Regions from separate parts of the Lysinibacillus sp. G1-3 genome, predicted to be linked through region 1. Evidence: riboswitches for the same ligand, from Rfam matches in the RefSeq annotation. Region 1 holds a riboswitch; the other holds the start of a gene.
What was found. Region 1 has a riboswitch for preQ1 ahead of queC (7-cyano-7-deazaguanine synthase QueC). Riboswitches for the same ligand answer to the same signal wherever they lie in the genome.
Positions count from the first base shown of each region.

Region 1 (4,971 bases):
ATCATTTGAAGTACCACGTGGAATGGCAGATAAAATTCGCCAATTTGCAGAACAAGAAATTGATACAATTCTAGTGAAACAAGAAGTATTAGAGGACGTGATTTAATGAAATGGTATACAGAACAATGGAGCGATAACTGTAAATTTTCAATCGGATACAACGAAGAAATTCATAGTGAACAATCTCCGTTCCAAAAAATCGATTTTTATAAAAGTGAAGAGTTTGGTACTTTCTTCACGTTAGACGGTTTGATGATGGTTAATGAAAAAGATGAGTTCGTTTATCACGATATGATTACGCACCCAGCATTCGCTACTAACCCAGACATAAAAAAGGTATTAATTATCGGTGGTGGTGATGGTGGTACTGCTCGTGAAGTACTACGTTACGAATCAGTAGAAAAAGTAGTAATGGTAGAAATCGATGAGTTAGTATTCCGTTTGAGCCAAAAATATCTTCCAATTACAGCTGCTGATGTTGAAGAAGATCCACGTATGGAAATGATTTTCGATGATGGCTTAGCTTATGTTCAAAACGCAGCTGATCAGTCATTCGATTTAATATTAGTAGATTCTACTGATCCAATTTCAGTCGGTGAAGGTTTATTTACAACAGCTTTCTATAAAGAATGTTACCGTGTATTAAATGAAAAAGGAATTTTAATTAACCAACATGAATCTCCATACTTTGCCGAGTATGCAGAAAACATGCGCAAAGCACATAAAAAAATTAAAGGTATTTTCCCAATCGCGAGCGTATATCAATTCCATATGCCAACATACCCATCTGGACACTGGCTATTCGGATTTGCTTCAAAAGCATTACATCCAATTAAAGATATTCAAGTAGATTCTTGGGATAAATTTGGCCTAAAAACGAAATATTACAATACAGATTTACACGTTGGTGCATTCGCACTTCCTACATTTGTGAAAGAGTCACTTGATCGTGATGAATAAGAGGCTGGGACAGAACTAAATCGTTCCTTTCTAAAGCCGAATAAAATCTTGATTAACAAAACAAGATGAATATAAAATCCGAACGATTTCAAAAAACTTTATAAAAGTTTCATTGGATAGTTCGGTTTTTTTGTTGGGTCTGAAAGAAAATGTTCATAAGGGCGAGGTCATCCTGAGGTAAGAAATTAATAAAGGGTTACTCTACTTGAAGTGACCCAAAGTATAACTAAAAGATTCTATTTGAACTTATCTAGTTTCTTAACTTTCATTGAAGCTACTTCTCCACAATTCTTACAAATAGTCAAAATCATTGGTGAACCTGTAATATTTAGCTTATCGATCCTAGTTCGTACGCTACAGCAAACTAGTGAGCAATTTGGAAATAAGACTAAATAAGGTAATCCACAACTTATGACGAATCTCCAAGATTTTATGAGAAATCATAATCAAAACCAAAAGAAAGCGTGCATTCTCTGCGCATTTTGTAAAATTAATCTGTTCTTATGTTTTTATAGCAACAATCTTTTAGAAACAGCCTTTAAAAATCCATTTGACGTTTTCTACTATTTTTTGTATTATATTTGAGAAAAGAATGCCCGGACTAGAACGGGAGAGGTTCATAGCTGATACCCTCTATAAAAAACTATGGAAACATGATAATTATGCCATGTCCATATCGGACGTGGCTTTTTTTATGTTTTTACTTACGTTTTATTAGAACGATTGGTGATGCCTCTCTTGAAAAGTGTTGGGAAACATTTTACAAGGAGGTTTTTTTATGTCTGGCCGAAGCCATACAGAAGGACTGTAGGATTTACCATTATTGAGTAACCAAAGTACACAATATTTTAATTCGGAAAAATTGATTATCGATAACTACGGTATTGAATCGTTCAATTAAGAAAGAGGTATTTAGCTACCCTCTAAAAAAAACTAAAAGAAGCAGTACTTTTTCTTATAGTGCTGTTTTCTTGAAACAAGGGAGTTTTTACAGATGAAGCAGGAAAAAGCAATTGTTGTATTTAGTGGAGGTCAGGACAGTACAACTTGTTTGTTCTGGGCAAAAGAACGTTTTAAAGAGGTTGAAGCAGTAACTTTTGATTATGGCCAAAGGCATCGTCTTGAAATTGAATGTGCAAAGATGATAACAGAAGAGCTCGGTATCAAGCATCACATTCTTGATATGTCACTCCTGAATCAGCTTGCTCCGAATGCATTGACACGACAAGACATAAAGGTAGAAGACGGAGAAAATGGTGAGCTTCCATCGACTTTTGTACCTGGTCGAAATCTTCTCTTCCTTTCATTTGCGGGCGTTTTAGCGAGCCAAGTAGGAGCTAAGCATATTGTAACTGGCGTTTGTGAAACGGATTTTAGCGGATATCCGGATTGCCGAGATGTGTTTATTAAATCCTTGAATGTAACGTTAAATTTATCGATGGATGATTCCTTTGTTATTGATACACCGTTGATGTGGCTGAATAAGGCACAAACATGGGAACTTGCTGATCAGTTTGGAGCACTTGAATTTGTTCGGGAAAGAACGTTAACTTGCTATAACGGTGTAATAGCAGATGGCTGTGGTGAATGCCCAGCATGTAAACTGCGGAAAAAAGGGCTTGATGAGTATTTGAGTTACAGGAAGGAGTCATAAGGCATGTCAGATTTTAGAATCGTCGATAAGCTCCAAAAACTAAATGTAGATATTCAAAGAAATCAATTGAACTATCATGCAAAGCGCGTTCTCGTAAGTAAAGAATTTACCTTCGATGCTGCTCATCATTTACATAACTATGAGGGGAAATGTAAAAACCTGCACGGTCATACGTATCGCGTAATATTAGGACTGAGTGGTTACACTGATGAACGGGGTTTGATGATTGATTTTGGTGATATTAAAGGAATATGGAAAGAAAAGATAGAAATTCAATTGGATCACCGTTATTTAAATGAAACGCTTCCACCAATGAATACGACGGCAGAAAATATTGTTGTTTGGATTTACGAAAAGTTGGCTGCGGCCTTGCTTGATGAACAAAGATATAACGGTGCGCGTGTTGAGTTTATCCGCTTATATGAAACACCGACTAGCTATGCAGAAGCGAGACGGGAGTGGATGGAAGTTGAGTAAGATACCTGTTATCGAGATTTTTGGACCGACGATTCAAGGTGAAGGAATGGTAGTTGGCCAAAAGACAATGTTTGTGAGAACGGCCGGCTGTGATTATTCCTGTTCTTGGTGTGATTCATCATTTACGTGGGATGGCAGCGGAAAGCATCTTATTGTTCAAATGACAGCTGAGGAGATTTGGTCTGAGCTGAAACGTCTCGGAGGCAGCGGTTTTTCATTTGTTACGATTTCAGGAGGCAACCCTGCACTCATCCAAAATTTGGAGAAGCTCATTGCCATTTTAAAAGAAAATGACATAAAGGTCGGGGTGGAAACACAAGGTAGTAGGTGGCAAAAATGGATGTATGAGATTGATGAGTTGACAATTTCCCCAAAGCCACCTAGCTCTGGTATGACGACAAACTATTCGATGCTCTCTGAAATCTTCGAAAAACTTGAAAATCGAAACAGTAATCATCATGTATCTCTTAAAATAGTCGTTTTTAATCAAGAGGATTACGAGTATGCTAAACAAATTCACCATCGATATCCAACGATTCCTTTTTATCTTCAGGTCGGTAATGATGATCTCACGACGACTGACAATTCAGGATTAATACTACATTTATTAGATAAATATCATGCACTGATAGATAAAGTGATGAAGGATGAGGAATTAACAGATGTCAAAGTACTGCCACAGTTGCATGCCCTTGTTTGGGGGAATAAAAGAGGGGTATAGTACACTTATGGATTTAAGACATATTCTATTTGAAGTAGAAAATACTATTTTAATAGGAAGGAAATAATTCCCTTATGTAGAATAATCTATATAAGAATAGAAAGTATTCTAGATGAGGTGTTCGATTGAATAAAATAAGAAATGAAACGGAAAGATTAGTTATTCGATTTCTTGAAGAAGGTGATTATTCTTCTTGGCTAGCCCAGTATGAAAATCGTTTACCTTCTCAACATAAATACGATCAAGGTAAATTAGATATGAGCATCTGTACGAAAGAATGGTTTCGTGATTTAGTTACTAAACATCAGCAAATGGCTGAAGATGACAAGGTCTATGTATTTGGAGTGTTTAGAAAAGAAGATAATACTCATATTGGTTTTATAGACTTTTCGACAATTATGAGGGAAGAATTTCAATGGGCCAGGTTCGGATATACAATTCATAACCAGTTTTGGAGAAAAGGTTATGGGAAAGAGGCTGTAAAAGCTGCCTTAGATCTAGCGTTTAAAAAATTACATTATCATCGAATAGAAGCTCATATAAACCTTGATAATATAGCATCTATAAAGTTAGCAGAAAGTGTTGGAATGGTGTATGAATGCACGAGGCAAGGATTCATATTCGAGGACGACAAATGGACTGATCATCTAGTTTATTTTATAAACGCAAAATAAGTTTATAAGTAGACAAGAACGAAGAAGTTTTTTGTATACGTTCTCTTATGCAGATTAAAAAGCAGTAGATTTTAATAAAACCCCTGATTCTTCTGCTTAGCGTAGAAAAATCAGGGGTTTTTATTTAAACCTTTGATAAGTAACAAAAACTATTTTCATAAATAATAAAAAATCCTACCATTTTATCTACTTTTCAACCTTGATTTGTGTTAACTTAATATAAAAAATAAGTTAACGCAAATAAAGAATAGGAGGAAATAACATAAAGTTATTACATGTTAATTTAAAAAGTAAGATGGAGGAAAAAAATGACCCGAAAGTTTTCTACTTATGATCTTGCTCAGATTTCATTGCTAGCATGTCTTATTATCATTACAGGCATGTTTAAAATTCCAACAGGTATTCCTGGGTCTGAATTTCAATTATCAGCACCCATAGCAGTTGCGATTGCAGCGGTATTTGGGTTTAAGCGTTATTTTCTAGCG
Region 1 is NZ_JBWHYQ010000002.1:149,661-154,631, forward strand. Features, by position in the region: gene speD (adenosylmethionine decarboxylase) at 1-106, shown strand, start outside; gene speE (polyamine aminopropyltransferase) at 106-960, shown strand; PreQ1 riboswitch class I at 1,567-1,613, shown strand; gene queC (7-cyano-7-deazaguanine synthase QueC) at 1,955-2,614, shown strand; gene queD (6-carboxytetrahydropterin synthase QueD) at 2,618-3,091, shown strand; gene queE (7-carboxy-7-deazaguanine synthase QueE) at 3,084-3,812, shown strand; gene ACVYAD_RS02755 (GNAT family N-acetyltransferase) at 3,938-4,486, shown strand; gene ACVYAD_RS02760 (hypothetical protein) at 4,795-4,971, shown strand, end outside.

Region 2 (4,971 bases), on a different contig from region 1:
ATATGTTTTATCGTCTGCATTACCGCTCTCACTTGCGTTATTCGTTTCGTTCCCTTTCGAATCCGACGAACTAGAACCACTACCACCACAAGCAGCAAGTATTAAAACTAACCCAAATAACAGGAACGAAAGCTTTTTTAAATTGCTTTTCACAAATAATCCCCCCGATTTTGATCTCTTATATTTATCACACTTTATCCAAGCGAAGTGTGAACGTATCGCTATATTATCGTTATTAGCAAGGTTCGTCAACAACATTATGAATCTTCTGACTATTAATTCCAGTCGAATATTTTTTCTTTTCAATCAATTTGTCGCTTTAAACCGCTAAACTACGCTGTTTTTACAATTTGATTTCTTTTTCTAACATAACAAAAAAATTTTTTACAATTTAGCGAAGTTATTTTTCCGACATCTAATTTTAAGTAATATATGTAAAAACTAAAAAACCTGACAATGAAAATGTCAGGACTTCATAACAGCTTTAATTCACTCTTACTTTTTCAAGTTTTCAACTAGCCAACTACTTTGAGTAAAGGGATATTTTAGAAGTTTGAGTAACGTCTTAAATTGGTGAATAAAAACAACCTGCGAGTGCTTTAGAAGTATTACTCCCTTTATGGTTAGACGTGCAATACTCTTTTATTTCTTGCTAGTAGATCTACAGAAAGTGTTCATTTTAGTCCCCCTTTTTACATTTAATGCATATGATGCATATGAGATTAGTGCCGTTCCCAAAAAGGAGGAATACCATGAATAATGATAAAATCGATTTAAATCAACCTTCTTATTCGCAAGAACATCAAAATGCAACTACAGGAAATATTGATACAATCATTTCTAATCTATGTGACAGTCTATTTGAATTTGCTCTGGATTTCACCCTAAATGCCTTAGAGTATACAAAAGAAATGGAAGAGGAATTAGAATATACAGATGAATTCAAGAAACAAGTTAACGATTTAATTTTTGAAATAGAAGAAATTAAAAATACTTTAGAGGAGTAATGTCTAAAAGTGCTGTTCATAGTCATTGGATATATTCATCCCCCACTATTTTGTACGTCCATTTTCAATCAATAGAGCCTCCATTCACCTTTGCCCCAAAATTTGCTTAATTATTTAGTGTTTTAAATTACTGAAATGGTCACTTGTTAAAAGTACTGTTTTAACAAGTGACCGGCCAGATCCACGACTTCTAACTTTCGAGGTTACTTCTCATCTGCTATTTCTGCATAACTTTTTAGTAGGTGTACAAGCCCCTTTTCATAGGCATTGTCATAAAAAAACTTTGACAAAGATCAAATTATTATCGTTAATACTATAATTTTTTACACGTAGCTATTTACAAATAAGCATGAACATTGATATGATTGCATTTGCTTCACGTGGTTCGTAACCATCCCACGTAAAAAAACTAAGGAGAAATAAATATGAAAATAAAATTTTTAGCAACGAGTGGCATTATTGCCGCACTCTACATTGCTATTACATTATTAGTCGCGCCATTTGGCTTTACAGAGGTGCAGTTCCGAATATCGGAAATGTTTAACCATTTAGTTGCGTTTAATCCACGCTTTGCCGTTGGGATCATTATTGGTGTATTCATCTCTAACCTCTTTTCACCACTCGGCATCTACGATTTAGTTTTCGGTGTAGGCCATTCGATGATTACTCTTGGGTTGCTCATTCTTATTTGTAAATTTGTCAAAAATATTTGGGCACGTTTAATCATTAATACATTTTTATTTACTTGTACAATGTTCATCATTGCATTTGAATTGAATTTAGCGTTAGAATTACCATTCTTCTGGACATGGTTAACTGTTGCTGCAGGTGAATTTGTTGTCTTGGCGGTTGGTGCACCGATTATGTATGTATTGAACAAACGCTTAAACTTCAAAAATTTAATTTAATTTTATTGACGGATCTTTTAGATTCGTCTTTTTTTATTTCTTGGAAGACACCTTGACAATATTCTGAAAATATCCTACAATTCATTTCAATAAATGCTAGGAAAAAGAATAGTAGCAAGCGCTAGTACTTAAAGAGAGCTGATGGTTGGTGCAAATCAGTAGTACCTACTTGTGAATGGACTTTGGAGCAGCCTCATCAAATGTGAGGACGAAGTTACTCCCCGTTATCGGAGTACGAAAGCGCGCAATTATTGCGAATGAAGGTGGCACCACGGTTACTCGTCCTTTTTACAGAAGGATTGTAGTGGCTTTTTTTTATGGAAAAATTAGATAGAGGAGTCGAGAGAAGATGAGTACAGTAGCAGAGAAAAAAGGATATTTTGGTGAATTTGGCGGTAGCTTTGTTCCCGATGAGCTTCAAAATGTTTTAAGTATTTTAGATGAAAACTTTCAAAAATATAAAGACGATGAAGACTTTAATAAAGAGCTGGATTATTATTTCCGTGAATATGTTGGACGCAAATCTCCACTTTATTTCGCTGAAAATTTAACAAAACAATTAGGTGGCGCAAAGATTTATTTAAAACGTGAAGATCTTAACCATACTGGTTCACATAAAATTAATAACGTTCTTGGACAGATTTTATTGGCCAAGCGCATGGGTGCTCATCGTGTTATCGCCGAAACAGGTGCAGGTCAGCATGGTGTAGCAACAGCAACTGCTTGTGCAATGTTCGGAATGGATTGCACAATTTATATGGGTTTAGAGGATACAAAACGCCAAGCATTAAACGTCTTCCGTATGGAGCTTCTTGGTGCAAAGGTAGTAGCTGTTGATAAAGGTCAAGGACGATTAAAGGATGCAGTGGATGAAGCATTTGCTGATTTAGTAGAAAACTACGAGACGACTTTCTATTTACTAGGTTCTGCTGTTGGGCCTCACCCGTTCCCTTCAATGGTGAAGCATTTCCAATCCGTTATTAGCCGTGAAAGTCGCGAACAAATTTTAGAAAAAGAAGGCAAGCTACCAGCAGCAGTACTTGCTTGTGTCGGCGGCGGTAGTAATGCGATCGGTGCGTTTGCAGAGTATATTGCAGATGAAAACGTTCGCCTCATCGGTATTGAGCCAGATAAGGCTGCCACATTAAATGAAGGAACACCGGGTGAATTACACGGCTTCAAATGTTTAGTACTGCAAGATGCAGAAGGCAATCCATTACCAACCTATTCGATTGCCGCTGGACTAGATTATCCTGGAGCTGGTCCAGAGCATAGCTATTTAAAAACAATTGGTCGCGGAGAATATGTAACAGTGACAAATGAAGAGGTGCTCGAAGCATTCCAAGTGCTATCAAAGGTTGAAGGCATTATTCCTGCACTTGAAAGCTCCCACGCCGTGGCTCATGCACTTAAGCTTGCGCCAACATTATCCCCGGAAGAAAGCATTATTATCAATATCTCTGGTCGTGGAGACAAAGACGTTGAACAAGTATTCCAAATGCTAAATAAATAAAGATAAAGAGCGACTTCCCTTTGTGGAAATCGCTCTTTAATCTATACGAGTGAACCTAATTTCGGATAAATTTCTGCTACATTATCTCGAAGCCTAGCTTTCAGAAACTTTCCAACTGATGTTTTTGGTATTTCATCTAAAAATACTACATCGTCTGGTACCCACCATTTTGCAAACTGGCTTTCTAAAAATGCAAGAAGCTCCTCTTCACTTGCTGACATTCCTTCCTTCAATACTACACAAGCTAACGGGCGTTCTTGCCATTTGACATGCGGAATTGCGATAACTGCTGCTTCCAGCACAGCGTCATGAGTCATTAATGCATTTTCTAAATCAACCGAGGATATCCACTCTCCACCCGACTTAATTAAATCCTTCGTACGATCTGTTATTTTGATAAAGCCATCCTCTGTTCGTACCGCAATGTCACCTGTATATAACCAACCGTCTCGATAGGCATCATTGGTACGCTCATCCCGATAATACTCGTGTGAAATCCACGGACCTCGTAAACGTAACTCACCCATCGTCTCTCCATCCCACGGCACTTCCCCATTGTCATTGATAATACTCGATTCAATACCAGCCATCGTCATTCCTTGCATTGCTCGCGATTCAATACGCTTTTCAATAGGCCATTCATCCATCCAAGACATATAATTTGATAACGCTACAATTGGAGTAGTTTCAGTCATTCCATACACGACAATATACGGAATGCCATATTGTTCTTCAAATGTACGAATAAGTCGAGTAGGTGAAGCTGACCCGCCACAACAAATAGCACGTAACGAACTTATATCTCGCTCACGCTTCTCCTGTTCCTGCAACGCACCAATCCAAATTGTCGGTACCCCAGCTGTTAATGTAACCTTCTCCTGCTCTACTAAATCCAATATGATTGCTGATGTGAATTGTGGGCCCGGCAATACTTGTGTAGCACCTACATTGACACTAGCAAATGGTAGGCCCCATGCATTTGCATGAAACATCGGTACAATTGGCATCACGACATCACGCTCAGAAATGCCCATTGAATCAGACATACTCAGCATCATACTATGTAGCACTAGACCTCGATGTGAATATACAACCCCTTTTGGATTTCCTGTTGTAGCACTTGTATAGCACATTCCAGCAGGCTCCTCTTCCCCTATATCCTCTGGGAATTGATAGTTTTCATCTGCTGCTGCTAATATATCCTCATAGGATAAGGCATTCGGTAATGTCGTTTCTGGCAAAGTATCCTCGTCCGTCATAATAATATAATGTTTCACTGTCTTAAGCTCAGGCGCAATGTTTTCGATGATTGGTAGCAAGTCCACATCAATCATTAAAATTTCATCTTCTGCATGATTAATAATATAAATTAAATGCTCTTCTGATAAACGAATATTCACCATGTGCAAAATAGCGCCGGAACATGGCACCGCAAAATAAGCCTCTAAGTGGCGATGCTGATTCCAAGCAAAGGAGCCAACCTTCATTCCTCTTGTCATCCCTAGCTTTGTGAGCGCATCCGCTAAGCGACGCGTTCTTTTCG
Region 2 is NZ_JBWHYQ010000013.1:132,614-137,584, forward strand. Features, by position in the region: gene ACVYAD_RS15495 (ABC transporter substrate-binding protein) at 1-153, opposite strand, end outside; gene ACVYAD_RS15500 (hypothetical protein) at 753-1,007, shown strand; gene ACVYAD_RS15505 (DUF1259 domain-containing protein) at 1,007-1,117, shown strand; PreQ1 riboswitch class I at 1,382-1,426, shown strand; gene ACVYAD_RS15510 (QueT transporter family protein) at 1,433-1,915, shown strand; T-box leader at 2,005-2,205, shown strand; gene trpB (tryptophan synthase subunit beta) at 2,265-3,428, shown strand; gene ACVYAD_RS15520 (long-chain fatty acid--CoA ligase) at 3,470-4,971, opposite strand, start outside.
Region 2: another riboswitch for preQ1. It lies ahead of ACVYAD_RS15510 (QueT transporter family protein); the one in region 1 lies ahead of queC (7-cyano-7-deazaguanine synthase QueC).